DNA from 3 places in the Methylomusa anaerophila genome. Region 3 is predicted to be linked to each of the others. Evidence: riboswitches for the same ligand, from Rfam matches in the RefSeq annotation. Region 3 holds a riboswitch; each other region holds the start of a gene.
The links. Region 3 has a riboswitch for cyclic di-GMP ahead of MAMMFC1_RS22455 (methyl-accepting chemotaxis protein). Riboswitches for the same ligand answer to the same signal wherever they lie in the genome.

Region 1 (9,909 bases), 590 kb from region 3:
CCCGCCTGTCAGGTCTTGGGCTATACCGGTAAGTAAGGTGGTATTTACTGTATTGTGATTCTTTCCTGTTTTTAGCGATAAGTTTTCGATATTCTGATAGTCGATTATCACCGGGAGGATTTCGTTATGTTCGCGTGTTACCCGGGTTCCGGTTATGGTGTATGTATAGTTATTGCTATTATTGCTGCTGTCGTTTAGCGTCAGGGTGTCATTCCCGCCCAAACCGTTTATGCTTAGGGTGCCGGTGTTAGCGATAATCCCATTGCCGATGTTAAAGGTATTTGCCCCGCCTGAGCCGGTAAGAGTAACACCGCCGGTAGTATTGACCGGTGAATTGAGGTTAATGTCGGCGCCCGCCGTCAGGCTTATATTTCCTGTTCCGGCATTTACCGTCCTGTTGACTATTATGCTGCCGGTTTGAGCTATCGCAGTCAGGTCACTGGCGACATCAACCGAACCATTCATTTCTATTCCCCCGCCACTGCTAAGACTTAGGTTTTTGGTAGCGGTCACCGGTCCTTGGTATATTTGAGAGCCACTGCCGCTGGTGGTGATATTCCCGTCAAGAGTGTAATTCGTTCCACTGGTTGTTTTAAAGGTAACGCCATTATTCAGGATAATGTCGCCGCCGGAATAACTGTATGGAACACCGGCTACGGTTCCCTTAGCCATCCCGAGGATGCTATTGGACATGGCAGTGCCATTGGCGTTTACAGTCAATGTATCTTTTTCCAGATTCAGGTCGTTCATATTGGTAGTTCCGGCCGCGCCCACTACCGCACCCGTATCACTGCCGGTAAGAAATGCGAGAAAAGTCTGGTTTTGCGGCAGGACAAAATAATATGCCCCATCATCAGCGGTAGCAGTGCTGTCAAATACCGTTCCCCCCACCACTGCCTGTAATGTCTTACCGCTGTTATTCGTGTAGCCGCTGACATTTCCTGAAGCCACCCGCGATACTGCCTTCAGATACGGATATGTCTTTCCATCTATAACAGCCCATGTACCGCTATTCCAATCCGTATACGTGGTTAGCCGCTGCATGTCGCTCGTTGATTTGCCCGTTCCGCCACTACTGCTGGCTTGCTGGGAAGTATCGGTGTCCCAAAAACTGGCGCTGATATCGCCTAAGTAATTGTATCCTACCAGGCCGCCTACATAAGTACTGCCACTGCCGCCAGTTACCCTGCCTGTGCTATAGCTGTTGTTGATAGAGCCGTTGCCGATGCCGCCGTCATTTTCTCCTACCAGACCGCCTACACAAAGACTGTCATTAATGCCGGTTACCGCCCCCGTGCTGTAGCTGTTGTTGATTGTACTGCCATTATATCCGGTCAGACCGCCTATATAGTCTTTGCCGGTTACCGCAGCCGCGCTGTAGCTGGTTTCGATAGTGCTGTCCCTATCGTTATTTCCTACCAACCCGCCTACATTCATAGTACCCTTCACGGTACCGCTGCTGTAACAGTTTTCGATTGTGTTGAAATTATCATTCCACCCTACCAGCCCGCCTACATAGGTACTGCTACCGTCATCATCGCCCACCGTACCTGTACTGTAACTGTTGTTGACAGTGCTGCCGGCGCTATACCCAATCAGCCCGCCTATACGTGTGGCGCCGGTTACCTTGCCTGTACTATAGCTGTCGTTGATAGAACTTATGTTGTATCCTACCAGTCCGCCTACATCACTATCACTGCCGGTTACCCTCCCCGTGCTGTAACTCGCGTTGATAGGACCCCTGTTGTATCCCACCAGCCCGCCTACGTAAAAACCGCCTGCAACCGAACTTGTGCTGTAGCTGCCGACGATACTGCCGTCATTGCAGCCCACCAGTCCGCCTGCATTGCCGTTACCGGTTGCCGCAGCTACCATACCCGTGCTGTAGCTATTGCTGATCGCACTACCGGTATAATTCCACCCCGCCAAACCGCCTACGAAGTTTTGACCGGTGATGTTGACGTCAAGCAACTGGATATCTTTAATCGCAGCTCCCATAGTGGACCCGAATAAACCAACATAATCGGTTATAGGACGATTGATAGTAAGATTGTTTATCCGATATCCATTTCCGTCCAATATTCCCTGAAATTTACTGATTTCGTTACCAATAGGTACAAAATTACTAACACTGCTGGCATCAATGTCTTTTCCCAGCGCGTAGGTGCCTGAAAGGTTGAGGTTCATGGACTGGAGCTCTTTCGCGTTGTTCACCAGCATGTAGGCGGCGACGTTGCCGGCGTTGCCGGATGTATTCTGCACATAAGCCGAATAGTCGGCAGAATTGCTATAGTCCTTGACAGTGGTCGGAATCCCGTCGATGGGGACGGTGTTAGTCCCGCCAGGGTTATAGTAGATGGACACCGCACCGTTAGTTACCACTTTGCCATTTGTCCCGAAGGTGACCGTGCCGCTGCTGTCGGCATCACTGTCTGCCCGCAGTACCACGTCGCCGGTGTCGGTGCTTTTGACGGTGGCATTGACGTTGATGTCGTTGTTGGCTTTAAGGGTGAGACTATTGCCGCTCGACCATGTCACCGGAGCGGTCACGGCGATGTCACCGGTGCCGGTGCCGTCGGTCTGGAGGACCATGTTGGCGGAATTGAGCTGATTGCTTAGGTCATCGGCGTTATACACATTGCCGCTGGTGGCGTCGGTGCTGATGGTGTACTCCCCGGGGTCCAGCAGCAGAGTGCCGGTCTTTCCCTGGGGCGCTCTGAGATCAGTGCGGCCCTTGTACAGGAGTGTTTTCTTGCCCGACACTTCGGCGCTGCCGCCGTTGCCGCTCACCGAACCGCCCTTGGCGCTGATATTGCCGTAATAATCGGTGGTATCATTGGCCCACACCACCACCTTACCGCCGTTGCCGGCGGTGATGGCATCGGCATTAATGGTCGCAGTAGCTGCCACCGTAGTAGCGGTGGCGTTTTGCTCCGTCCCCTGGCCCTGATAATTGCCGCCAACCAGGACTGTACCGCCGCCGCTCACGCCGGATACGTCAATGGCGGCACCGTCGGCGACAGTCACCGTTTCGCCCAATATCTTGACTGTACCGCCGGTTTCGCCCGCATTTTTACCTGAGGCGTCCAGAGTGCCGCTATTGGCAGCTCTTCCCGTGGAACCGCCTTCGAGCCTAATAATTCCGTTCTTTTCAGATATGCTCCGCGCCTCGATTAAACCGCCGTTGTTTACCACTGTTCCAGCCAGTTCGCCTGCGGCTTTAGCGGTCATAATAACCATGCCGCCGGCGGCGTTTATGTATTGTTTGTTGGCCACCTGGGCGTTAACGGCGCCGGTGTCTACAGCAAGGCTTATGATTCCGTCTCCCTTGGTATCAAGCGTGATTTTTTGACCGGCGCCCAGAGCTACAGTGCCTTGTTTGGCAACAATAATTCCTTCGTTTCTTACTTCCGGCGCCAGCAAGGCTATATAGCCGCCACCGGCAGTAATTTGGCCCTGGTTTACAACTGCACCGGCGGCACAGTTATTGCTGTTGGCAAAGGTATATTTCCCCGTCAGGAAATCCTGATCGGCAATATTTAGCGTGCTTGCTACCAAACTGCCAACGTTGATTTGGGATCCCGGGGCAAAGAGAATGCCGTTGGGATTGGTAAGGAATACTTTACCGTTAGCAGTCAGTTGGCCAAATATTTGGGTAGGGTTGTTGCCCAGTACCCTGTTAAGGGCAACGGCGGCAGAGGTAGGCTGGCTGAAGGCAACCCGCTCACCGCAGTTTATACCAAATCCGTTCCAGTTGATGACCAGGTTTGGGGTAGTCTGATTGATAGTCATCGTGTTGCCGGTCTGGCTGATGCTCCCGCTGCCTGCTGTTACTTGCCCGCCATCCGGCATGGCCCATATGGTGCCGGGATAATTTGTGATACCTAGCAGCAAAGCGGCAACGGATATGCAGAGCCTTGTCAGCCATAGCGAATGATACGGTTGAAGGTTGGTGGTAAGCCTGCCGTTCTGAAACTGCTTGGCAGCTTGGCTGACTTTAGGCATAAAGTCCGTTTGACTGCTTCGCCGGGCACGTTTCAATTTTCTTTGGATCCGCATATAAATTCTTTCCTCCTTAATACTTTTATAATTCAGTTTTCGCCGTTTCCGACGGCACAAGTGAAGATGACAACAAAAAAGATTGCCAGGTTGCGTAATATTACTGCAACCTGGCAATCATAGACACTAGCCCTTAGATCCACGGTTTTGCGTCCCAATCTTTCGATAGGTTTGCCTATTATTATCTTTGTAACAAAATGCAATTTTCAACATAAAATTGCATTTTTCCTCCATATTTTTTAATATTTTTTTTAATATTTTTTAAAATTTTTGTAAATATATTATGATAAGCCCCCACATGCAAATACTTAGAAGGACAATAACTCAATTGGGGGGGAGGCTTTTATGAACAAAGGATTATCTGCATGGCAATTGACCATGATGGCATTAGGAACAGTATTCGGCGGCGCTTTTTTCCTTGGCTCGGCTGTATCGGTCAAAACTGCGGGGCCGGCCATCATTATTTGCTATCTGCTGGCAGGAGCGCTCATATATGCCATCCTTTTTTCCCTATCGGAAATGACGGTAGCCGAGGCGGCGCCCGGCTCGTTCCGGGTCTTTGCCCAAAGAGCTTATGGGCCCGGGGTGGGATTCGTAGTCGGCTGGGTCTACTGGACAGGCCTTGTCCTGGCTATGTCCAGTGAAGCAACTGCCGCCGCGATTCTTATCAAGACCTGGCTTCCCGGTATTTCAATAGCGCTGGCCGGATCGGCCATTATCATTGCCGTCACGCTGCTGAACCTGCTTGGCGCCGACCGGTTGAGCAAGCTGGAAAGCGGTCTGGCGGTGGTGAAAGTGTTGTCCATCGTTGGCTTTATCCTTTTAGGAGCGGCACTGGTTGGCGGCTTTATCAACGGCGTGCCGCCGATCGGTATTTCGGTGTTGACGGCAGAACCCTGGTTTCCTGCCGGCCTTGGCGGAATTGCGGGCAGTATGCTCATTGTGGTATTAACCTTCGCCGGGTTCGAAATCATCGGGCTGGCGGCAGCGGAGGCCAGGGACCCCGCCCGGACGGTCCCGCAGGCCATCCGCTACACCGTAGCCGCTTTAGTGGGGTTATATGTACTGGCTTTTTTATCCTTGTTGCTGCTAATCCCGACGGCAGCCCTAACGGACCATGCAAGTCCCCTGGTAGCTGCCTTAACCAGATGGGGACTGACCTGGGCGGGAGCGGCGATGAATGTGGTGCTGATCACCGCCATCCTTTCGACTATGCTGGCGGCCATGTTCGGTCTGGGACGCATGATCCGGTCGCTGGCGGCAGACGGGCATGCTCCCGCCTGGATTAAGGATGAAAGCGGCATTCCCCGCCGCGGCATCCTGTTTTCCGGCGCCGGCATGCTTGCCGGTATGACTCTTGGATTGGTTTTGCCAGAAACCGTATACCTCTTTCTCATCAGTTCCGGCGGGTTTTCCCTGCTTTTCTCCTACCTTGTCATCCTGGCTACCCACTACAAATTCCGCAAGTTGAATGGCTGTCCTCCGGCAGGACATTGCCAGTTGCCGGGATACCCCTATACCTCATGGCTGGCGATGGTGAGTTGTACGGCAATTATCGCCAGCATGCCTCTCGTACCGGGGCAGAGGACAGGTCTGGTTGCGGGGGTGATGCTGGTTCTTCTTTATACCGGAACATACTTCATCCGGTCACGTTTTCTCCACAGGCCGGCGGCCCCGTCACCAACGACACCCTCAGCGCTTCCATTATGGCAACCGCAGTTTGAAACGTCGGAAGAACTGCAGCCCGGACAACAGGAACCGGAGAAAAAAACCGCTGACAGGTGTAAAAGGTAAAGCCAACCTTCCTTGAGGCTGGTTGCAAACACTTGGCGCTGACAAAGGAAACACCCATTTATAAAAGTGGGTGTTTCCTTCGAATTGGATCAAATAGAGATCTACTTTTCATCCATTAGTTGGCTAACTTCCACCAGCTTGATAAACTCCGCCCGATACCCGTCTTCGTCTGTCCCCTTGGCTTTTTTCGCCAATTCCAGCACCTGCCGGTAAGACGCTTGCCCCTTAAATTCGGAATTACGCAAAAGCAGGGCATATTCGGCAACAGCGGCGGCAAACCGGAAGTTCGCCGCTGGAGTGCCGGTAATTTCCTGGCTGCCGATACCTTGGGTGAACAAAATACTGCTATCTGCCGCCGGTTTTTTATAGCGGATTTTTACCTGCAGCAAATCATCGCTTGGCACGGTCTCGGAACGTTGATAAAGCAGCGGGTCCGCTGTTCCGATTTTTTCCTCTGAATCAGCCGGAATTACCTCGTAAAACGCAGTAACCGAATGGCCTGCGCCCAAATCGCCGGCATCTTTTTTGTCATCATTAAAGTCTCTGTTTTCCAAAATCCTGTTTTCATAGCCCACTAAACGGTAATATTTAACTTTGGCCGGGTTGAATTCAGCCTGAAGCTTGACATCTTTGGCAATGGTGTAAAGCGTGCCGGCAAATTGCCCAACCATAACTTTTTTTGCTTCCAGGGCATTATCGATATAGGCGTAAATGCCATTGCCCTTATCAGCTAACGCCTCCATTTTGTTGTCTTTTATATTCCCCATGCCAAATCCAAGCACACTAAGAAAAATCCCTTTATTACGCCGTTCTTCAATCAGTCTGGTCAATTCACCTTCACTGGTTGCGCCAACATTAAAATCACCGTCAGTAGCCAAAATAACCCGGTTGTTGCCGGACTTGACAAGGTTTTCTTCCGCAATCTTATAGGCTAATTGAATCCCTTCGCCGCCTGCAGTCGAACCACCCGCCTGCAGACTGTCGACAGCATTGATTATTTTATCTTTTTCACTGCCGGCAGTCGGTTCAAGCACCAATCCGGCCCTGCCGGCATAAACAACAATAGCCACCTTGTCTTGCGCCCGCAATTGTTTAACCAGCAATTTAAAGGCAGTCTGCAACAGCGGCAATTTATTGGGTTGATTCATCGAACCTGAAACATCAATCAAAAATACCAGATTACCGGGCGGTACTTCGTCTGCCCTTAAGTTTTTCCCTTGCAGGCCGATCATTACCAATTTATGCCCCGGCTGCCACGGACAAGCACTTACTTCCGTTGTTACAGAAAAAGGGTGGTCCCCGGTTGGTTGCGGATAATCATAAGTAAAATAATTAAGCATTTCCTCCGCTCTGACCGCATCCGACGGCGGCAGCCTGCCGTTATTAATGAACCGGCGCACATTACTGTAAGAAGCGGTATCAACATCAATGGAAAATATTGATACCGGTGCGCTTAATGGATCTTGATAATTATTATCATACATCCGCTTATATTCTTCGGTATTAAATGCTATAGGCGGATTATAGCCGCCTGCGGGCGCAAGCAATACTTTATGCCCCATATGAGAATCCATACCGGCCTCAGAAGAAACATTGGGCATAGCGGCCCGTGCCCTGTTGGAATATGAGCCCTTAAAAACAATAATCGCGTTCTTTTTATCATTCGTTGTGTAAGTTAACTGGTAATTTTTGCTCAGAGCCTCCAAAATCTCGGCCAATGTCTGGTTTGTCGCTGACTGCAAATCGACTTTTAAGCCGGCGACCTCAGGAACAGCAACGATGCTGACGCCGCTCCGCTCGCTTAATAAAGCCAGAAGCTCCTCCAGCGGCAATCCTTCAGCATTAGTTTCCACAGGTATTTCCGTAGTCTTGATCTTATCTTCGAGACTTCCGGCAGTTACCCATGCTGTCAAAGTTGTCAAGGTTGTCAAGGTTGTCAAGGTTGTCAAAACCAGAAAACTCAATATTAAGGCCGCCGGTATTTTTTTCATTTTCATCATCCCCTTTTAGGACACCGTTTTGTATTAGCTTCCATATTTATCTAATACAATAAACGCATTCCGGAATAAAAAGTAACGGACCATAATCAGAAAACCCGGCTAGCGCCGAGCCTAAGCGAAAACGATAGCCGTTGGTTGCACTTCACTAGAAAATATTATCTTTCTGTTAGACTAAAAGAATAATTGTTGTCTCAGGAACCGTCCCCTGTGACATGCAAAGAGTATTATAGCAATAAACCATAATGCAATCGTAACAATAAGCACTTTATTTTATCCCTCCCCCAATATTTTTCTTTTTATAAACTCTAGTGAGTCGTTTGCTATGCTCTTTTTACATAAGGCAATCCCTGCATGCCCGCAATGATAAAGCTTCCTTTTCGGCCTTCCCCATTTTTCCCAAAGCTTATCGGCGTCTTTTGAATCTATGTATTTATCATAAAGTGCTGAAAAAAACAGCATTTTTTCTTTTGGTATTTTCGTCGCGAAATTACTGGTCTTTGTTATTGCCCAGCACGTTTGCAGCTGATCCAGTGAAAAAGCATTATCCTCAAAATCTTTCTTAATGAACTTTCCGGTAATGGTATTCCATGCAATGTGCGAGAGGTCATTTGGAGCAAAAACACATATAATGCCGTCTATATTTTCCTCAACCGCAACCGTAAGATTAACCAGTAGTCCTCCAAGACTTATGCCAACCAATATGACTTTACTTGTCCTATTGGTTGGCAGCCAATTAATTAATGCTCTCAGATCCACAACAGCTTGTCTTATAGAAGCTAAAGTCCTTTCAATATTGGCACTTATCATAAGTTCACCTTGATAGGAGGAATTATTACCCTGCCTTTCTGTATGATAAGGCAAAGTAATAAAATACATATCATAACCATTTTTTATAAAAGGCTCTAAATAAATTGCTTTAATTCGTCCATTTCCTTGTCTCCATCCATGCACCAAAATAACATTTAGTTTTGGTGGAGTTTTTAGCTTGTCCTGATAATATATACCTGTTGCGTACTCATTACATTGACCATTTTCAATACTACTTTTGTACCTGAAATTGCCTATCTTATAATTACTGCGGTTACTTACATGCTCAAAACTTATTTCCGGTATCTGAGGTTGAAAATAATAATGATGAACATCTTCCAATGTCGGAATTGATCCGATATTGCTAAATTGCCAAGTCTTACTTTTGTTTCTATGTAATTGATATAATGCACTTTTATCAATTATTTCTGCTAATAGTTTATTCAAAATAAAAACCATCCTTTTTAAAAAATCCTAAATCGGGGTGTAGCAGCTCCGTCCAGGGCCTACGGTTTACTTCAAATCGTTATTTTAGGCATTTACCAATTTCCCTATCAAATCCTGATACATTACCAGCCCGGGCTTGGGCACCAGCGACAGAAACAGGGTATATCTTCCAATGATTATAGATGTTGGGATAGGTCCCACTTTCACTGCCCTGAAATATGCTTTATTGCCGAAGTAAGCTTTTTTACGGAAATAAAGCTACCCAATAGACTAATTACAATAACGACAACTATCCAAATTGGAGAACCATTTCTTCCCGTTGTTTCAGCTTGAAGCAATTGATAGTTGATAATAGTAAATAAGAACGAAATAAAGAGAGTGATCATGCTGATAAAAACAGCACTAAGCAACCTAATTTCTCCTTGTTTTTCATCTGACAGCTTTAACATCTTTATATTATCAATTTTCGGCAAGTTAAGGTATGCCAGTGATCTTGGTGAATAGACACACCAAAACGTTAAGGCGGTCGTAAAGACAAATGCTCCTAGTTGGATTAAAGGCAATCGGAGCACATCAATCCAAGATTTCATTTCCCATCTATTAGGAGTACCGGATAAATCAAAATGGACTGGAAAGGTATGTGGAAGAGCCGGATAGGTTGAAATGGCTAAATAGAAACTAAATGTCACCAGAACAAAAGATGCAAGTTGTAAAGTTAGGATACTACGCAGTATTTTTATGACTTCTTGAGATGCCATAATCATCATTCCTCTCGATTACAAACTGATACTGAGTGGTTGGC
Region 2 (9,909 bases), 1.8 Mb from region 3:
CGATAGAGGGGAGTGCGTGTATCGGCAAATGTTGATAATACTACACTCTTGGCCAAAAGACCGGGAGAAACTTTACATTGTTTCGAATCCCATTCTACGGATCGGTTAATGGTCTCGACGAACCCTAATTGATTCAAGTACTGATTTGCGACAACCGGAGCAAACGGCGTCTGTTGCTGCCGTTGCTCCAGGCTTGATGTTCCTTTCCAGCCCATGGTGTTCCCTCCATTTCCTTGATATGGACAGATTCGCCATCGGCCTTTGAAAACCATTTTCTTTTTGTATTTTCTAGAAAAATTTTTGTATTTTCTCACGAGACTGCGAAATATGGGTTTTAGCTGATACATAATCTTTCCAAAAAAAAACCAGTATCTTAAATATAAGTACTGGTTTCATTTTTTCAGTCTTCTTATAATTTTTAAGTTCCTAGTATATTATTTACCCGTTTCAAGTTATATGTTAAAAAAGACAAAGTTATCAGACCATAAATGTCCGGGAAAGCCGCTGCATCATTTTAATCCTTGTCTTCTTTAGAAACTAAGGCTGGTTCCCTGCCCGGTTTTTCGGCATTGGGTTTGGGCTCCCGCTCGATGCAATCAGAAAGGGTGCGAACAAGCACTTGTTGGTTTTGCAGTACCTTTACCAGGATATTTAAGACTAATTTTTCCGTAAATGTTTGGAATACATTTTCAAAAGGCGCACCCTTCACAGGTATTTGCTCCAGCTCGATGTCTACCTCGGTAATACTTGCAAATTCCAATTCACAGAAAGGTTCTTCGGTGAGAAATTGAAAATCTTTTAAACGCTGTTCTTTGGTATTGGGTCCCAAGCCGTTGGGATGTAAGAAATTCAATTCAGTTTGCGCCTGTTTTGGCAGGACTGGAATATTTGGGGCGGTAAATTTTATTTCAGTGGCACATTCAAAAGGAATGGAAACTGTGGTATGGCGGATATCCCCGCTGATTATACTATCGTCAATGCATTTAACATTGGCGTATTCAATATTTTTGCGAACCAATCCTGCCAAAAACAGCTTACTGTCAATTGCATTACACTGTCTACCGACGGGTACCACCAGTTTACATTGGGTTATCTGGATGCTTTTTTTTATGCGTTTAATTTCTAAGGCAGGTTCCTCCAACCGAATCGTCGATTCCACAGGGATTTGTATAAAGACTTCTTTCAATTCAACAGGAACCTTAATGGATCTTATACCGTTTTTATATATTGTGGGTATCTCTTCATTATGGCACTCCTGCAAGGTTTTGGTTTCCAGGACCTTAGCTTTACGACCTGGTTCTATACGTGGCAGCTCAGGGACTACTATACCATCTCGTGGCATGGAAAAATCTCGTAACATAAAAAAATTTCCTCCTTTTGTAGTTTTGGTAATTAACCCTAATATAGTGTATGTTGAAAGTGGAAGTATGGTTACATAAGTAATTGGTTAACTTCGCTTTTAATGGAAAGTGTCAAAGCTCATACTCCGGCATGATAAACAGCCGGCAACAGCCAAGCTGGAAAGTTATGTATAATGAAGTACAGAGCGAAATCAGTTAAGTTAAATCAAGAAAAATTTATTGATTATAACAAATTTCGGAATTTGTTATAATTATTTTATGAAGTTGTTACCAAATTGTAACAAAAAGCATGTACTCTATAGTTAGAGTTTTTCTTATATGTTTATGCTTATTAGTCCATTAGTCACAGAGATTCTAGAGAAGCAAACACTTCTCTATTTACATAGATTGTCCCCTCATTATAAACACTTTATCTCTGCCCTGTAACTTGTGTTGCCGGGCATCCTTTTTTATTGTCTGCTTTCGGCTGAAGGATTTATGCCGTGATTTTATCTTGAAATTTTTATTACAGGAAGGGGCGGAAAAACCGATGATTAGACATATGTTCTATGGTGTTGGGATACTGGCAATTTTGGCGGTGATCTCAGTGGGATTCTTTTTACATACCTATTTTATGTTACAATATATGTAATACAATAATTACAATTATTTATAAAATTTTGTTAAAATCATTAATCATAACGATCTGTCCATGGGAAACCGGGATTCCGTTGCTTTGTGGTAAAGAAGGAATATAGTGGCCATTTATAGAATATTAGAACTAATAGGCAGGGAATGGGAGTGTCCTAGACGTTAATACACCTGGAGGTGGAGAGGTGCAAAACCAGCTAGGGAAAAAAATATTGGTTATTTTCCTGATTGGTTTCATCCTGATGGTGCCGGTATTTGCCGGTAGCACCAGAGGGGCAGCGGCAGCTACCTTTACCCAAGAATTATTATATGGCGCTGTGGCTTTTTCGTATATTAGCTGGCAATTGAATGACCTTAATGATAAACGCCAAGCCGATATGCTTAAACAGACCCAAAGTAAAACCGGAGTTTATAAAGATGAACAAGCAAATGGGTATGTACATAATATAGCCGACCGGTTAATGTCCAACGGACTGATTAAGGACCATTATGAAGTATACATAACCCCTGCTAAAGAGTTCAACGCTTTTTGTACACTGGGACGGGTAATTGCCGTTAACAAAGGCACGGTTGATTTACTGGATGAAGATGAACTTGCGTCTGTGCTTGGGCATGAAATGAGTCACGGGGAACATAAAGACCCTGTTGAGGGCACAAAAAAGATACTAGGACTCAGCCTGGTGGTGGATTTATATACGCAGAACAACCCGAATCGGACCAGCGAAGTTCTTGGTGTTGTTGCAGGGAACTACGTCGCTAATGAGGTAATTACGATGAAAGAGGAGTGGAACGCAGATAATTCAGGGTTTAACAATGCTGTTGCCGCCGGCTTCAACCCAGGCGGCCCAGCTGCATCTATGGTCAAGCTTCGCGCCCAGGCTGGCGAGTTATGGCATGAAGGACTAAGTAAAGTTATTAATCCGAATAATCACCCGAAGACATCGGATCGCATTAATAATTTTGCAAAACGCCTTACGGATTATAGTAAAGGGCACATTACGGTTAAAAACGACCAGACGGTTCAAATTGACAACCAAGATGTTGTAACGCCAGTTAAGACCAATAGATATTTGGCTGAAGAGAGAGCATACTTAATAGCCGGTAATCTCGCCAAGTTATATCACAATAATTCTCTAAACACCGCCTATGTCGGCGATGATGGTGCGGTTTATATCGATGGGCAGCTGATTATGACTCCTGTCGATAATGATGTCGCGGGCTATGAACTGGCCGACAGAATCAATGCCATTACCGGCAAATGAATCAGTGTACAAAAAAAGTAATCAGGCAATTTTGCCTGCTTACTTTTTTTGATACGAGCAATTCGCTGTTTGTGTTAACTGTAAATTAAATTATTGTTAAATTACTTGAATTAAATTAAAAAAGTGTTACAGTGGAATTGCGGTTGACAAATTAAATCATTATACTTCAAATTATGACAATTTTATATAGTGGCAAACTTATCGAAAGATAAGGACGCAAAGCTATGGGTCTAAAGGAAAAGCCTATGATCGCCAGGTTGCCGTTTGGTATTACGGCCAAACGCCTCATAAACCAGCTGTGGGGCTGGTTTTATTTCGTTGAGAGACTTAGAAAGAATTGTTTTTGTGTAACTGGGTAATAACTGATTTGAATGGAGTGGTTAATTATGGCAAGAATAGGATTGCGTATTTTCTCGCAGATAAATCGACCGCCAAAAGCTTTAATTGACAGTTTTGCAGGAATACCGGCGGCCTATATAGCAGACAACCTGAACCATACGTCGTGCATGGATGCCAAAATTCGCCCAGTCAACGACATTCCCTTACTTGGACCGGCTTTTACCGTTAAGTTACGCCCAGGCGATAATCTTATGCTTCACAAGGCGCTTGATATTGCCCAGCCTGGCGATATTGTGGTAGTTGATGCCCAAGGTGACCTGACTAACTCGGTTATGGGAGAATTGATGGTTTTGTGGGCCAAGCAAAGAGGTATCGGGGGTTTCATTATTGACGGTGCTATTCGTGATATAGGAGCACTGAAAAAAACGGATATGCCTATCTATGCGGCAGGAGTCACCCCGGCCGGGCCTTATAAAGATGCACCCGGCGAAATTAATGTTCCCGTCGATTGTGGGGGAGTACTTGTTCATCCCGGCGATATCTTGGTCGGGGATGAAGACGGCATTGTCGTCATTAACCCATGTCATGCCCCAAATTTGTTAGAAAAGTCCTTAGCTAAATCCTGTGCCGAGAGAAAAGCAAAGGGAGACATAGCCAGCATGGCCTGGGACCGCACGTGGCTTGATCAAGCTCTTAAAGAACGGGGCGTTATAATTGAAAATCGAAATTTTCCCCGAACTAATGTTCATGCGCCGGTGAAAATCATAGTGAATGAAACAGATCATCATATTGATGCCCTCGCGATTAATATCAGTATGGATGGAATATTGCTGCAAGCTGAGCAGCAATTGGAGCCCGATTTATCAATCCGGCTGTGTTTGCCCGAGGAGTTAGGAAACATTGATGTCGCAGCAAAAGTCACCTGGCAACAAGGCAATAACATTGGCTGCAGGTTTGTGGACCTGTCTGAGGATAATACGCGGGCCATATTTGATCTTGTTTTATATTTACATTTGCAGCGAAATCCAGGCTAAGCCTGTTCCCGTACAGGTTCCTCGGAGTCCTGTTAAGTCATACGAACTATGTCGAATAAAAATGATAATTGTAGAATTTAGTATTGCAAATTCAGATTATTATGTTATAATATATTATATTATATTATATTATATTATGTTATAATAACATTAATTTTGTTGACAATTTTAAAGTGGGCAAACTTATCGAAAGGTAAGGACGCAAAGCCGTGGGTCTAAAGGGAAAAAATACCTATGATTGCCAGGCTGCCGTTTGGTGTTAACGGCCAAACGCCTCATAAACCAGCTATGGGGCTGGTTTTATTTGTTTTTGTGTTAATTATACCGGGGCAAGGATATAAACTAGCACATGAATTACCTTCGCTAAAAAACATAAAGGGTGAGGCTAATCAAATGTTAAAAAAATAGATAGATTAATTAAAGGGAAGGAGTTTTGAAATGCAGTGGAAAGTATTACAAAAAAAAATACTGGACTACATTCAGGCTAACGAGATGAGTACAACGGAAGTGGCCGATGCCATGTATAAAACCGGAGAGTTAGATCCCAAACTGCAGGTTTTATTGCCTGGAAGCAGAGTAGTCGGCGTCATCCACTATATTCCTGCCTTTAACGGTTCGAATTACCATGTACATAATTATGCCCGCAATACGCCAAAAGACAGTGTAGTGTGTATTGATGCGCTTAATTGCGACGGGAAAGCAATTTTTGGTGACCTTGTAGCCAAATATTTATTTTCGTATCATCAAGTCCGAGGAATCGTCGTCAGAGGGTTGATTCGCGATGTTCAGCAACTAATCAAAGAAAAATATCCCATTTGGTCTTATGGCCGGTCGCCAATCGGTTGTATCAATGCAGATACCGGCTTCGACGAGGATTATTATATAAAACGCAGGCAGGAATTGGACGGCGGAATTGTTGTTGCCGATGACAGTGGTGTTGTCGTAATCAAAAAAGACCAAATTACCGAACAACTACTGGAACGACTTGATTTTATTGGACAACAAGAAGTTATTTGGTCCGATTGCATTAACCGGTTAAGATGGGATACATTCGATACTATTTGTCTAAAAAAATATGCTAAAGTAAAGTGCTGACGAAACGGAAAACCGAAAACCATGGGTAGGATGTGAATAAATGAATTGGGACAACATTCCTCTATTAATAATTTTAGCATTATCTATGATCGGCAATAATCATACAGTATCTGTATCTGCATTGGTGCTGTTACTAATTCCCAAACTGGGTCTTGAAAATTGTTTTCAGTTTATAGACAAGCAAGGTATAAACATTGGGATTATCATTCTGACGATTGCTGTTCTAAGTCCGGTTGCGCAAGGGCGTATAGCCATGAACGAAGTCTTGGATGTCTTTAAAGCGCCGGTAGGCCTTCTGGCGGTTGTTATTGGGATTTTCTTGGCCTGGGTAGCCGGCCAGGGAGTGGTTTTTATGAAAGAATCACCGGAAACAGTAACGGCTCTGGTCGTCGGCACAATTATCGGTGTTTGCTTCTTTCGCGGTCTGCCTGTCGGTCCGCTTATCGCCGGCGGTTTGGTGGCTCTTGTAGTAAATGCGCTGGGTTTATTCAAAGGATGAACAAGCATACATTTTGATATAAGGAGCTATTGATTGATGAAAAAAAAGTTAATTATTTTGCTGCTGATTATTAGTTGTGTTCCATTACTCGGGGCTTCCCTTTTCTCCTTTTCATTGTTTAATAAAACCCTAAAAAACGATTTCTACTCGCTTAGTTCCAGTGAAATTGAGGTTTTACAATCTGAAACCAAAGATTATGTAGACAAACACCTTGAGGTGCTAAGAGGGCTTGCCCAAACCGCCTCGGTAAAAAATTACGATCTCCCGGCTGCCAGCCAACTGCTGGGTGATACCCAAAAAGTATTTACCGCCCTTGCCATGACTGTTGATGATGACAAAGGCAATCAGCTTGTAAGAGGCGATAATGCCAAACTGGTAAAAGTGGGCGACCGGGCTTTTTATCAAACAGCTTTAAAAGGAAACGATGAAGTAGTTTCTGAAGTGTTGGTTAGTAAGACAGACGGCAACCCTGTGGTTGCTATAGCCACGCCAATACGCTCGGCCAACGGAACAGTGACCGGCGTTTTGCAGGCTTCTATCAATCTTTCTTTCCTTAAAGACTTCGTTGTTAAGCGGTCGCAAGCTGGAGTCACCGCCTACATACTTGACCAGGATGGAAAAATTACCGCTCATCCCAATGAACAGGTTTCAAACGAGCGCAAGGACATGAGCCAGCTTCCCTTTGTCCAGAAAGCGATGAAAGGCCAAAGCGGCATAGAAGAAATCAGCGGGGATGATGGTGTCCGAAAGTTAGTTAATTATGTATATGACCCTAAAACACGCTGGATTATTTGTATGGAAAAATCCTTCGATGAATATAATGCCAGAAATAATAGTCTGTTGCTGACAAATCTGGCTATTTTGTTGATTACCGTTCTAATGGTAGTTTTCATAAGTGTTTTTGTCTCTAATCGCGTAACCAAACCTATCACCCAATTGGTAGAAGCCACAGAAACCATTAAAACCGGCAATTTGAACATTGAAATAACCAACCGGCAAAGTGATGAAATCGGCAAACTGGCGCAAAACTTCAATGCAATGGTTAGCGGGCTTAAAGACTTGCTTGGGCAAGTATTAGTTACTGCCAAAGCAGTTTCATCGTCTTCTGAACAGCTAACGGCATGCGCGGCACAATCTGAAGTTACAGCAGGAGAAATAGCCGATTCAATTGCGAATATTTCCCAGTCCGTTAACGAACAAGTGGCTACGCTTGAGAATACCACCGCGCTTGTCACCGAGATCGTTGCCAACATTCAACAAATTGCTTCCGATTCAACTATTGTTGCTTCCGTATCGGAAAAAACCGCTCAATCGGCCGAAGACAGTGGAAAAGCAATTGAAAAAGCAGTTGCTGAAATGCAAAACATTGAGGCAAACGTTGCCGACTCCGCAAGACTTGTAACAAAATTGGACGAACGTTCAAAGGAAATAGGCCAAATTCTTGATACTATTTCAGGAATTGCCAGTCAAACCAACTTATTAGCATTGAATGCGGCCATTGAGGCGGCTCGCGCCGGCGAACAAGGACGCGGCTTTGCCGTTGTTGCCGATGAGGTGCGTAAGCTGGCCGAACAATCGCAAATGGCAGCCAAACAAATCGGCGACTTAATTGCCGAAATACAGGCAGATACCCATAATGCTGTTGTAGCTATGAACAAAAGCAGCGACGTAGTCCAACAGGAAGTCGCTTTGGTTAGCAGTGTGGGCGGTACGTTTAATGAAATTATCGCCATGACCAATCAAGTATCCGGCCAAATCCAAGGTATTACTGCCTCCATAGAAACCATAGCGCAGAATAGCCAGCACGTCTTGTCTGCTGTCAAAGATATTGATTCCATGAGTAAAAACACCGTAACTCAGACAATGCAGGTTTCGGTTGCTACAGAACACCAGGTCGCCGCTATCGAAGAGGTGCAAGAAGTATTGGTTGACACGGCTGGCTCCCTTCAACACGCAATTAAAAAGTTTTCGTTATAATTCGTTATAATTCAATGTCAACCATAGTATTCTTCGAATCCTGAACCTTTTTTACAACGGTACGCCATTCATCGGCAGTCAGAAAAACCTGCCCGGGCACTGCTACTTCAGCAGGCACCCGGAAGTTTTCAGTATTTCCGAAGCTGGCGCCGGAAAGTACGCGTCCATATGCAGCAAGCGATATGCGCTCGAAATCAACGATAGGGAGGACTTGACCGAGGAAGAAAGCTTTATTAACTCTTATTTTCATGAAATTGACTCCTTAATTACTCTAATTACTCCGGGAAATTGATTACGCCCAGGCTAGCCGGCCAATTCTGCACTCTGGCAAGAAGATTACACCATTGGGTTGATGTCAAAAAAACCTGCCCGGGTTCTAAAACATGAGATGGCATCCGGAAGGTTTCCGCACTCCCGATACTGGTACCGGCCAATTCCCCGCCATAGGCAGAGAGTGTAATACGTTCTATTTTTTTGATGGGGATGGTTTGGCTTAGAAAAAAGTCTTTACTTACGATTGCTCTCATAGCAATTACCTCCTTGCTTTGTTACTATTTCCGAAATTGATCAAAAGGAATTATCCTGACCGGATCCTCCAGATAGTCTTGCATAGTCTCGCGCAAATGAATTATATCTTAAGTATAGTAAAAATAATTGCATTTGTAAATAATTATTATAAAATAATAATTATTTATTATAATAAGACATACATAGTTTTGCATATGGTAAGATTATTCAATTATGCTGTTGACAAAAATGTCTTAAACCGATATACTAGTAGTAATAAAATATCCCTCTAAAGGGGAGTAGCTGTCTGACATAATCAACAATTCTGCATGGGTGCATGTGCATGCATGGTTATGTCACTGGATTTAGTTCAGTAGCCAGACCTTTAGTATATAGTTTATACTAAAGGTCTTTTTAATTTTCCATTTATGTTTAGTATTAATGAATAAATAATAACGGGTAAGAAAGGGGTATTTCGGTGGAATTTTTGGTTGGTTTAGGAAGTATTACTTTGATTGACCTGATACTTAGCGGCGATAATGCGGTGATCATAGCTTTGGCAAGCAGAAACCTTCCCCGCGAACAACGGAAGAAAGCAATAATCTGGGGTAGTGTCGGTGCTGTGGCGTTGCGGATCCTGTTAACCACTGTTGCGGCAATTCTGCTTACCATTCCTTACCTCCAACTTGCCGGCGGACTTGCGTTGTTATGCATTGCTATAGCTTTATTAGCTGAAAAGAAGGATGTCGTCTCGTGCGAGCAGGCAAGTACCTTGACGGAAGCAATTAAGACGATCCTGCTTGCCGATGTAATTATGAGCATGGACAATGTACTAGCTATTGCCGGTGCTTCCGGCGGTAATATCATTCTTTTGGCCGTGGGTCTTGTTATGAGTATTCCGTTAGTTGTGTTCGGTAGTGGTTTTGTAATGAAACTGATGGACCGTTATCCTGCTATTATTTACCTTGGTGCGGCTATTTTAGGCTGGACTGCCGCCAAGATGGTAGTTAAAGATGGGTTTGTAAAAGATGCCCTTGCGCCTTACGCTTTGGCGATCGAGCTTCTGCTCACGGTGGGAGTGCTTATCGTCGGTCATATCCTCAAGAAAAAGACATATTTTGGGTCAAATTGAATAACTCTGGCTAAAGTGATACAATTGGACCATGAAAGCAATGAGGACAGTTATTTCTGCTTCTAGAAGAACA
Region 3 (9,909 bases):
ATCTGCTGGATGTTGGCCGACATCTGCCCAACGACTGCGGCGGCCGCATCCACCGCTTCAAGTTGTCTTTCCGCCCCACTCGCCACTTCGCCAATAACGGTAGCCACTTGGTTAGCAGCCTGGGCTGACTGATCGGCGCTGGCGGTTAATTCCTCACTGGAAGAAGCAAGTTGAGTTGCCGCCTGCTGTATATGGCCAATCAGGGCGCGAAGGTGGTATAACGTATTGCTTATTGCACCTTCCAAACGCCCAACGTCACCCCGCTTATTTTGGTCGAAGCCAATGCTCAAATCACCGTTTGCCACTATCTCCATTTTTTCTAATAGCAGTTGTATTGGCCGTACTAGCTGTCGTTTCATCACAAAGAGAATCAATAGCACGGCAATAAGCAAAACACCCACGCTTAGGACGCTGGTAATCAGCATATTTTTTCTTAACTGGCTGAGTGTTTCCTGTCGGTCTAAAACTACTTTTATAAATGCCTTGATCTGGCCGGAATAGTCTTTAACCGGAACAACGACATATGCCTTGTCATTGTTATCACTATAGCCATAAGACATTGTCCCGCTGGATACTATTTTCTGTACAATACCAACGGGCAATGCTAACGTATCGTCTTGGTTAGTCGCAGCGAGCAATTTACCCGACCCATCGGGGTTTAGAGCATAAAGGTAATACTCCCCTGGGTATTTCGTTTTTAACTGCTTTTCCAGAAATTGAGTGTCAAAGTTCATACCCGTTTCAACACTACCGGCGTGCACATTATTATAGTAAATCGGTATAACGGCCCGAAAACCCCATCCAGTGACTCCGGCCTCAATGCCGACTACCGGCTTAAGCGATTTGTTAGCTTCCACAACTGTTTGTCTGAAACCGGATAGGTCGTCCCCAAACTTATCAGGTGCGTTAACCCTGAGAAAGGAATTGGCTGGGGATAAATGAAATTGCATCTGCTCCAAGCCCTGTTCTTTTAACTTTATATATATCGGGTTCATTAGCTGAAACAACCCATCCCGGTCCTGAGAACTTAATAATCGCGCCACCTCTGGATTATAGGCAATGGAAGACGCGACGGAAGACGACCGGAGCAGATATTCCGCAATGCTTTGGTTAACACTAAGCTCTATCTTTTGGAAAACTTCTTTTTCATCCCCCAAGATAATATCTCGTTGATTAATATAACTTAAGCAGCCAACAAGTAACAAGCTTATCACGATAACGGCGGTAATAAGGATAGTCAGTCGCGATTTTAGAATGCCCATAAAAACCTCCTAAAAAAAATTCGTTTATTGCGTTAAACGAAAAATAAAATAGATTTAGGTATCGGATTATTTGGGTCTTCTCTCCTCCTCGCAACGAAGAATTTCTTTGACTTTGCCACTGCATTTTCCGCAGGGCTACTCTGTAAAACCGACGAAAAACCACTATCCATAATCAAGGCAAATAAACGTCTTCATCCGCTCCCCCCAAGACTTCTCCAAAGAACAATTAAAAATGCCAGTTGTGACTGAATGCGCTCAATCGCAACCTGGCAATCATAGGCTCCTTAGTTCGTCCCTTAGACCCATGGCTTTGCGCCCTTAGCTTTCGGATAAGTTTGCCTATTTTTCTACATTCTACATTAATTTATATAGTTCGACATTTACCACAAAAATCCTCTTTAACGATTATTAAATAATAATTTATATTTAAAAAAAATTTCAGATTAACTTCCATCCTCTAACTGCTGGCTTCATATTACGGTTCAAAGTAGTACGATCAATACGCATCATTTTTGCCAGTTCACTAATGGTAGCTGTTTCCGCTATTACTGCAATTACAGAAATTTTCACCGAGTGTTCTTTTTTGTAATAACAGGCTTACCTGTATCCGCTTCGATTTTTTTGCGTGTATTTTCGGCAATCCGGCCCGCCGCGACTTGCCACTTGCCTGCTTTCTTCAAAATGAAATATCAACTCCCAGAAAAAAGTTTTAAGAATCCCGAGCAATTTAGGAGACATCCTATGTGACTATAATAAAAGAACAGGGGCGCAGCAGCCGGTACAGGATGTGCGCCCTTATTTGTCCCCGTGTCTCCTATATAAGATTCATTTATTTCCCCTATTTTCCTTGCGCTTGCTTCAGTGCGTTCTCTAATGCTTTCAGATGTGCCTTGGATGTAAGCGTCGCTCCGCTGATAGTGTCTACTTGAAGCGTTTTCGCTTCAATAACATTGCCAAACAAATCCTCTATGCTTAACCCTCCTGTCAATTCGGCGGGCTTTCCTGTCTTGTCCAAGGCCCCCTTTAATATTTTTACAGCGGTTATCCCGCCGCCGGATATCGTTACCTCAACCTGCGTATCTCTGGAATGGCTTTTTGTCCCCGTATACGCTCCCTCATAAGTACCATCACGCAGTTTTTTGAAATCCACATCCTGAATCACAAGCTCCTGAATTTCGTGCCTGCCGGGTGCGTCGGCGAGGAATCCTCCGGCCGCCCCGACAATCAGAACCCCGAAAATAATCAATAGTACGACCCACATCTTAATTTTCCGCTTTGGTTTAGTGTCGTTGCTCATTATTTCACTCCTTGTTCATTCTTAATCTTCTACGGTTTTCGGCGTTTCGGCAGAGCAATCCAGAAAGCCCCTTCATTGTAAATTCGGCCAGATATTCGATCAAGCGTGGACCCGATCCTGATTTCATCCTTGTGTGTTTCTACAGGCCACCAGCGCCGAAAAGATCGCCATAATCATTTTCGCGTCAATATCGCTTCTCATCCTTCTTTCCGCTTGCCATGCTTTTAGACAAAGAATACGAGATACATGTTTTGGACAAAAAAATCCTGCAATTGAGTCCTCCCCTGGAACTTATCATTGTATAAAATTCTCCAAGTAGATTATTTTGTTCCAGGTAGATAAATCTCCTTCCACGATTTATTAAGTTAAGAATAATTTTGTGTTAACATGTCGTGTTCTGTCTCCAAACGCGCTCACTTCGGTTGGCGGCAACTTGCAGTCCAAACAAGGCTTTGTAAGTATTTGATCCATGGCTTGGCTGCTCTTATATTCTTTAAGTTCGGGATTAGTCCGCAAATCAAACAAATAAAATTTGGCAATTTGTCCTTTAACAAGTTAAGGAACAATGCTTTTTTACCGAATAAAATTGGTCAATATAATATGGTTTCTTCCCGCTCCGGGAATGGAACATCGGCTTTAATTCCTGCCTCTTTACACTTTAAGAACCATGCCATATTCCTTGCCAGCACGCGCATTGTCTGTAGCCCCTCCAAATCTTTCTTCACATCTTCCGGCGTCGTACCGTGAACTTTCCAATATCGCGACGAGATAACAGGCATCTCCGATATGGTGAAATACTTGTTTAGCTGGTCAAAAGTGGCAGTTGTTCCAGTTGTTCCGCCCCTTCTGGCGGAAACAATAGCCGCAGCCGGTTTTAAGTAAAACGACTGTTTGCCTGTAAGCAAATCCGCAAAAAATACTCGGTCCATAAAAGACGTAATCGCTCCGCTTGCGGTCGCATAGTGCACAGGAGAACCAAAAATAAATCCGTCGGCATCTTTGGCGAGATCAAGGAAGTCGTTAACACAGTCGGAAAAAACGCAGCGCCTGATTGTTGAGCAAGTTCTGCAGGCAATACAACCGGCCAGAGGTTTTGTTCCAATTTGGAATATCTGGGTGTCAATTCCCTCGGCATTCAGCACCTTTGCCACTTCTGCAAGTGCAGTATAGGTACAGCCATTGGCATGAGGGCTACCATTTACTAATAAAACATTCATGCTTTTCCCTCCGTCATCTTATGTCAGACCAGTTTCCCCTTAATTACCCGCTTCTTAGCAAAATCTGAACCTCCGGATAGGGCTCCCCGGAACCTCTATCTTCGAAAGCGCGTCATCCAGATTACGCAGTTCTCCACCTGTCAGTTCAACGTCCACCGCACCCAGATTCTTCTCCAGACGCTCCAGCTTCCACGTGCCGGAACAATCCACGGCCTTTGGGCAAGCACCCATGCCAGGGCGATCTGCGCCGGCGTTGCCCTTTTGCCTGCCTAGCGATTAAATTTTGACTTTCCTGCGTTTTCTCTCCCCCAACATGAGGAGCGATATACAAAACATCAACCACATGGTACCGCCTGTATAACCCGCAACGACATCGCTAGGATAATGAACCCCTAGATAAATCCGGCTGATTCCTATCGCTATAACCAAAAGCACGGTCACTATGACCAAGAAATAGCGCCATCGCCATGACGATACAGTGCGCGCCAACAAAAAAGCTAACATGCCATAGAAGCATAGCGAAACCATCGCATGTCCGCTTGGGAAACTATATCCCGCTGCAGCTACCAGATGAAATGCGTCCGGCCTAGCCCGCTCAAACAGATTTTTCAACACATAGTTAAGCACTGCCCCACCGGCAAAACTAAGAGTCAAGCCCTCCACCTCCAGCCACCGACGATAAACAGCCAGAGCAGCGAAAACCGTTACAACAATAGCTGCATACGAAAAGCCGAAGCCAAGATCGCTAATGGAAACCATAACTCGGTCTAGCGCAGGAGTGGCAAAATATCGTACAAGCCAGATAATGGAGCTGTCAAACACCCCCATCGCATGGCGGAATATTGTTTTCCAGGCAAGTTCCATAAACAATACCAGCATACTGCAGCTAAATCCCAAGGTTAGCACAATATATAAAAGCGGCCATCGACGCTGAATATTTAACAACCAATCCCTTGCTACCCGATAAGCGGGAAATCTTTGGCCCATGTGAAAAATTAGCCACGCCAAGAGCGGAAGGGCTATCAGACTCAATATAGCTAAAAGAAACAGCAATACGGTCAACAGCTTCAGCATTGGAAAACCCTGCGGAGGAACAGCGATCAAATACCCTTCCACTTCGGACCCGACTTCTCGCTCCACATGGCCCCCTAGCACTATAACGCTTTCCCTGATTCTGGCCGTGGGCGCGAGATGCAAATTCCCGTCGATGATCACAATACTCTCTTTGACAGTTCCCCGCACCGTAGCATCTGCGCCGGCAACCATCAGCCTCTCGATTACCCGGCTCGCCGCAATATGAATGTCCCCGTGGGAAAAAACGGCTGGAGATTCGACGCTTTCGGCTCCGTAGGCAATTGCTAAATGGCCTGCTAACAGGAGACATACTAGAATAGCATACCGCCGTACCCGCTCCATTTATCCTAAACCCCCTTAAAACATTCGTCCACAGCCTCCGGACGTCATTGCCAAAGCCGTAGGCAGCATACCCACCACCATGGTCAAAGTCGTCATAACGATTGGTTTAGCCTCGTTTTTCCTGCTGCAATGACCGCATCCCGCGCACTAAGGCCTTGCCCCATCAGAGTTAAGGTATAGTCCAACAGCAGGGTGCCATTTTTCGGCACAAGGCTGGTTGCCAAAACCGTCAAGATTGTCGCCAGATTGACTAGCGGCGCGGCCACACGGTCAAATTGTCGAATGGCTCGCAGCCTGCCCCACCGTGTACCCGGCTTCTTCAGCTGCAGCGACACGACGAGAAGATCCCGGTTCGCCACCAGTGGCGGCATGATGCTGGCCTTCGCCTCCGACGGCATCATAATCTGCCATTCCTGAAGATAGCCGCGAAAACTGGAAGGGAGAGTAACCAGAAATATCGCCGCCGACAGAGCAGCGAGCGAATAGTGGGCCCGCCGACCGCGAATGATCGGGTCCCAATCAGCCAGCCGGCTCCGAAATAAAGCAGTAAACTTAGGGCGATGCAACGAGAAGGCTAAAAGACAGGTTAAAAACGCGATTAGCTCCCCGGTAATCCCGGAGAGCTATCTTCTCCGCGGTTATATATGGAAATAGCCATTCGCCGCCCAGCACGCTTTGGCGAGCCTTCCTGCCGCGCGTTTCCGGTTGGCTCCTTAACTTTCTTGGCCCTTGTTACACATTTTGGCCTATAGCTAGCTGGCGTCGACCTCTCCCCTATGCCGCCTGAGCCACAGTATTCCCATTATCACCAGGCCAAGCCCTACCAGCAGAGCTGCGCTGTGACCCATGGCCTCAATCTTATGCCAGTTCTCGCCGAGCAGCATCCCGGCATAGATAAGGCCGGTTGTCCAAGGTATTGACCCCAATACCGTATAGAATACAAATTTGCTGAAAGGGACATGCGCAAAACCGGCCGGCAAAGAGATAAAGGTCCTGACGACGGGCAGGAGCCGGGCCAAAAAGACGGCTTTGAGCCCGTAGCGGTCAAACCATTGTTGCGCAGAGTCAACATGCCGCCTTGACAAAAAAATGTACCTTCCGTATTTTTCCGCGAAAGACTTCCCGCCATAGTAGCCTGCCAGATAAGAGACTACCGAGCCCAGCAGCCCTCCGACCACCCCGGCGATAACCGCCGTGGTGAAGTCCATGCGGCCCAGGAAGACCAGATAGCCGGCAAAACCAAAGATCAGTTCACTGGGAACGGGCAGACAGGCGCTCTCCATCGCCATGCCGACGATGATCGCGGCGTAGCCCCAGACATTGATATATTGAATGATCAATGCATAAAATTGTTCCATTTTTTCCATCCTTTCGGTAGTCGCTATGGCGAAACGAACGGCGGGGCCAGAGCGTAATCAGAGCCCGCCGTTCGCTGTTGTATTTACAATGGGCTGAATGCTGGCTTAGTCATCGTCATGCTCGCCGTCTTTGTCCAAAGATGTCCGGGCATAAAGAACATTACCGTGAAGATCCTTTTGGATTTTCACTTTGTCGCCGATCTTAATATTGGCTGTGTTTACCGTTGATCCGGTAAGGTCGACCGTTTGAGTCCGAAAGAAATTGGCTACGGTAATACTATTGTTGCCGACACCTGTAACCACCCCGCGCACTTGAAACATCGCATGCGCGCCGACGGTTAGTATGCCAATCAGGGCAGCCAGGACTACGATGCCATAAAGTTTCTTTTTGTTGGCCACCACAGTATTCTTGGCCTGAGCAATGAAAGTTTTTATCATGAATTAGTTCCTCCTGTGTTTATTTGGTACAAGACTATAATACCCCGTGAACATTACACAGCCATTAGACCAAGATTAGAATCTGATTAAAAATCAGGGCTGCCTCTTCCTATATGTCGGAAAAGATGCCTTCGTATAGTTGGAGCTACGCTTGAAGCCAATTAAGGCAGTCGGAACATTGCAGGCTAAGTACGTGTCACAAAGCCTTTGTATGAGAACCTTACAGCAGGTGGCCCATCATAAGGGATCATTCATCATACGGATCGAGGTGCCCAGTACGCACGCGAAGCTTACCGTGACCTATTGAAGAGACACGGTTTTCTCCCCAGCATGGGGCGAATCAGCTACTGCTATGACAAGGCCGCGCCGGATCTTTTTTCTCAACAAAATAAGTTGGCGGGAGATATAATCCCCCGCCAACAATATGGAGCTACTATTAAACTTTAATATTGACGTTAGCACCCAAGTGAGGTTGCGCGGCAGCCTGTAGCGTCTTTCTTACAGCATCATCTCTGCCCGTACCATTGTCGTAATCCCCATCGTTGTCCTTCACTCGCAATGCCATTGCCGCTGTGGCTTGGTGGATAGGCAAATGCTGTGCGGATGGAGAAATGGCCAAAGCGCTCATATTGACCCTCCTTTCGTTAGGGTATCTATGTAAGTAGTCTGGCATTTAAAATTGCCGACTATAATATTCCGGAAAATTACTAACAGCGGAAAGGAATATTTCCCCGTACCTAGATGAAACCAGGTGGCTTAGTTCGTTTCTGGATTAGGTGTTGATCGATATTGAAGCAGTTCCCGCGAAATAGCTGAAGCTCGTTTGGGGTCCATAGCAGCTAATATCTTGGCCGTTTGATTTTCATCCATCTTTTGTAAGATGTCACTTACTGTTTTGATATCAAAATTATTTAATATGGCGACTGCTTCTTCCGGTTTCATATTGGAATACACTTGGGATACTTTTGTTATATTCTTGTTGTTTTGATTTTTGGCCAAAGTGGCATTTGTCGCAGTAGAGGCGACCAGTGATATAGCATCCGTACTTTGTGTATTGGCAGGCACCGCGGCGCTGTTGTTTGTAACCGGCGACGGATTCGCCGCCTGCTGTTGATTGTCGTTCAATACATTCACGGAATTGGTATTGGAATTGGTATTGGTACTATCAATACGTGACACAAATGGGAATTTTGGAGAAAATTCAAATGGTAATAGTTTAAGATATATCGATACTGCCACTGTTCCTACCAGCATCAAGACTAAAATTCCTCCTGTAACCCAAGTAAATACCTTACGTTTTCTGGTTGGTTCCGCCATAATTATTGCCTCCAATTATCTGTTTGATTGGACGATTGTGTTGCATAATTTTCATTTTTTCTGTAAATATAAAGTGGATTCAGCGTGGTTGAAAAGGGGGATAAAGTCCTTCGCTAAGAAACAGCCAATATATTGTTCGTGTTCATCGTCTTTATCCTGATATCTCTGGACATAAAGAATGTTTCCTCTGCTTTCTTACAAATCCATGATAGCAGGTGAACATTACATGGCAATTAAACGAAGATTAGAATCAGATTAGAATTATCGATAATCTCTTTCTATCCGTTGAAAAAAATGCTTTTATATAATTGTCTAATTTATCGCAATTAGAGTTAAACGTGGGAGGCCAAAGAATGTTAACGCAAACTATAAAAATTTTAATAGTGGAAGACGAGGCTAAAATTGCCAGTTTTATTCAATTAGAACTAGTGCATCAAGGTTTTACGACGGTTATCGAAGCTAACGGACGGAAGGCCCTTGACCGAATCATTCATGAAAATTTTGACTTGATTCTGCTGGATGTGATGCTGCCGGAGATGGATGGGGTAGAGATTTGTAGAAGGGTACGTGAAGTCTCTACGGTTCCGATCATAATGTTAACAGCCCGGGGCGACATCGAAGATAAGGTTGCGGGGCTGGATACCGGAGCCGACGACTATATAACCAAGCCTTTTGTCGTTCCGGAACTTCTCGCACGTATTCGAGCGGCGCTTCGCAAACATAATGTTTCTGCACAACAACAGACTGAGGACGTGCTTTCCGTAAAAAACATGGTGTTGTTTCCAAGCCGGTATGAAGTGCAAATTGACGGACAGCATGTGGAATTGACCAAGAAAGAATATGACCTTCTGGAGTATCTGGTGCGCCATAAAAACTGGGTCCTTGACCGCGAGCGCATCGTTCTGGAGGTCTGGGGTTACGAGTATATGGGCGATACCAACGTGGTAGATGTATATGTGCGCTACCTACGCAGCAAACTGGATGAACCGTTCGGGCAAAAATACATTTACACGGTAAGGGGCGTAGGCTATGTGGTCAAAGATTAAACTTGCCATACCGGTATCGGTTAAACTAACAATTCTTTATGCAGCCATTCTGTCTTGCATCTTGCTCCTGACCAGCACGTTGACCGTGGCGGGCCTGTATTATATGCTGTACAAGCAGGCGAACAGCGATATCAGCGCAAGCATGAACAGCGTGAACCACTATTGGGCGGCAGGAAAGCCGCTGGATCAAAATATGCTGGAGGCGAATCTTCTTGCACCAGGTGTGATACTAAAAGTCTTGGACCAACAGAACCGTTTGCTGATTGACAGTGCCCCTCATGCTGCCGGAAACCGGGTATTATTGGAAGAGCTGGACGAAGACTATTGCTTTACGAAGTTTGTCCCGCTAAAGAGCCCGTATTTAACTATCGTCCGAATAAACCGGAATTATTTCTTTTTTACGAATCAGGTGGTGGTTCAGCAGAGCGGCGAAAGCTATCAACTATATTTCTTGAAGCCGATAGCGGAAGAAGTACATTTCATCAAGAACCTTATTAAAAGTTTGTTAGTGACCAATGCACTGGGACTTTTCGTTGCTGTTGTATCCGGCATCTATAT

Region 1: it holds a riboswitch for cyclic di-GMP, as region 3 does, so the genes downstream of both, MAMMFC1_RS13430 (two-partner secretion domain-containing protein) here and MAMMFC1_RS22455 (methyl-accepting chemotaxis protein) in region 3, are expected to answer to the same signal.
Region 2: it holds a riboswitch for cyclic di-GMP, as region 3 does, so the genes downstream of both, MAMMFC1_RS02600 (RraA family protein) here and MAMMFC1_RS22455 (methyl-accepting chemotaxis protein) in region 3, are expected to answer to the same signal.

The regions. Positions count from the first base shown of each region.
Region 1 is NZ_AP018449.1:2,977,915-2,987,823, reverse strand. Features, by position in the region: gene MAMMFC1_RS13430 (two-partner secretion domain-containing protein) at 1-4,059, opposite strand, end outside; cyclic di-GMP riboswitch class I at 4,161-4,245, opposite strand; gene MAMMFC1_RS13425 (amino acid permease) at 4,405-5,853, shown strand; gene MAMMFC1_RS13420 (vWA domain-containing protein) at 5,955-7,844, opposite strand; gene MAMMFC1_RS13415 (dienelactone hydrolase family protein) at 8,124-9,107, opposite strand; gene MAMMFC1_RS13410 (DUF1648 domain-containing protein) at 9,311-9,865, opposite strand.
Region 2 is NZ_AP018449.1:579,039-588,947, reverse strand. Features, by position in the region: gene MAMMFC1_RS02615 (IS1634 family transposase) at 1-215, opposite strand, end outside; gene MAMMFC1_RS02610 (CsxC family protein) at 515-1,360, opposite strand; gene MAMMFC1_RS02605 (M48 family metalloprotease) at 2,177-3,253, shown strand; cyclic di-GMP riboswitch class I at 3,435-3,518, shown strand; gene MAMMFC1_RS02600 (RraA family protein) at 3,640-4,626, shown strand; cyclic di-GMP riboswitch class I at 4,793-4,880, shown strand; gene MAMMFC1_RS21255 (hypothetical protein) at 4,861-5,034, shown strand; gene MAMMFC1_RS02595 (RraA family protein) at 5,065-5,721, shown strand; gene MAMMFC1_RS02590 (DUF441 domain-containing protein) at 5,762-6,220, shown strand; gene MAMMFC1_RS02585 (methyl-accepting chemotaxis protein) at 6,257-8,197, shown strand; gene MAMMFC1_RS02580 (hypothetical protein) at 8,202-8,447, opposite strand; gene MAMMFC1_RS02575 (hypothetical protein) at 8,473-8,724, opposite strand; gene MAMMFC1_RS02570 (TerC family protein) at 9,183-9,836, shown strand; gene MAMMFC1_RS02565 (DUF1848 family protein) at 9,868-9,909, shown strand, end outside.
Region 3 is NZ_AP018449.1:3,565,655-3,575,563, reverse strand. Features, by position in the region: gene MAMMFC1_RS22455 (methyl-accepting chemotaxis protein) at 1-1,262, opposite strand, end outside; cyclic di-GMP riboswitch class I at 1,520-1,612, opposite strand; gene MAMMFC1_RS16105 (FMN-binding protein) at 2,101-2,559, opposite strand; gene MAMMFC1_RS16100 (flavodoxin family protein) at 3,150-3,776, opposite strand; gene MAMMFC1_RS22450 (hypothetical protein) at 3,831-4,007, opposite strand; gene MAMMFC1_RS16090 (phosphatase PAP2 family protein) at 4,053-5,192, opposite strand; gene MAMMFC1_RS16085 (hypothetical protein) at 5,285-5,758, opposite strand; gene MAMMFC1_RS16080 (DedA family protein) at 5,945-6,550, opposite strand; gene MAMMFC1_RS16075 (hypothetical protein) at 6,656-6,988, opposite strand; gene MAMMFC1_RS16070 (hypothetical protein) at 7,425-7,616, opposite strand; gene MAMMFC1_RS16065 (MotE family protein) at 7,745-8,305, opposite strand; gene MAMMFC1_RS16060 (response regulator transcription factor) at 8,659-9,351, shown strand; gene MAMMFC1_RS16055 (sensor histidine kinase) at 9,335-9,909, shown strand, end outside.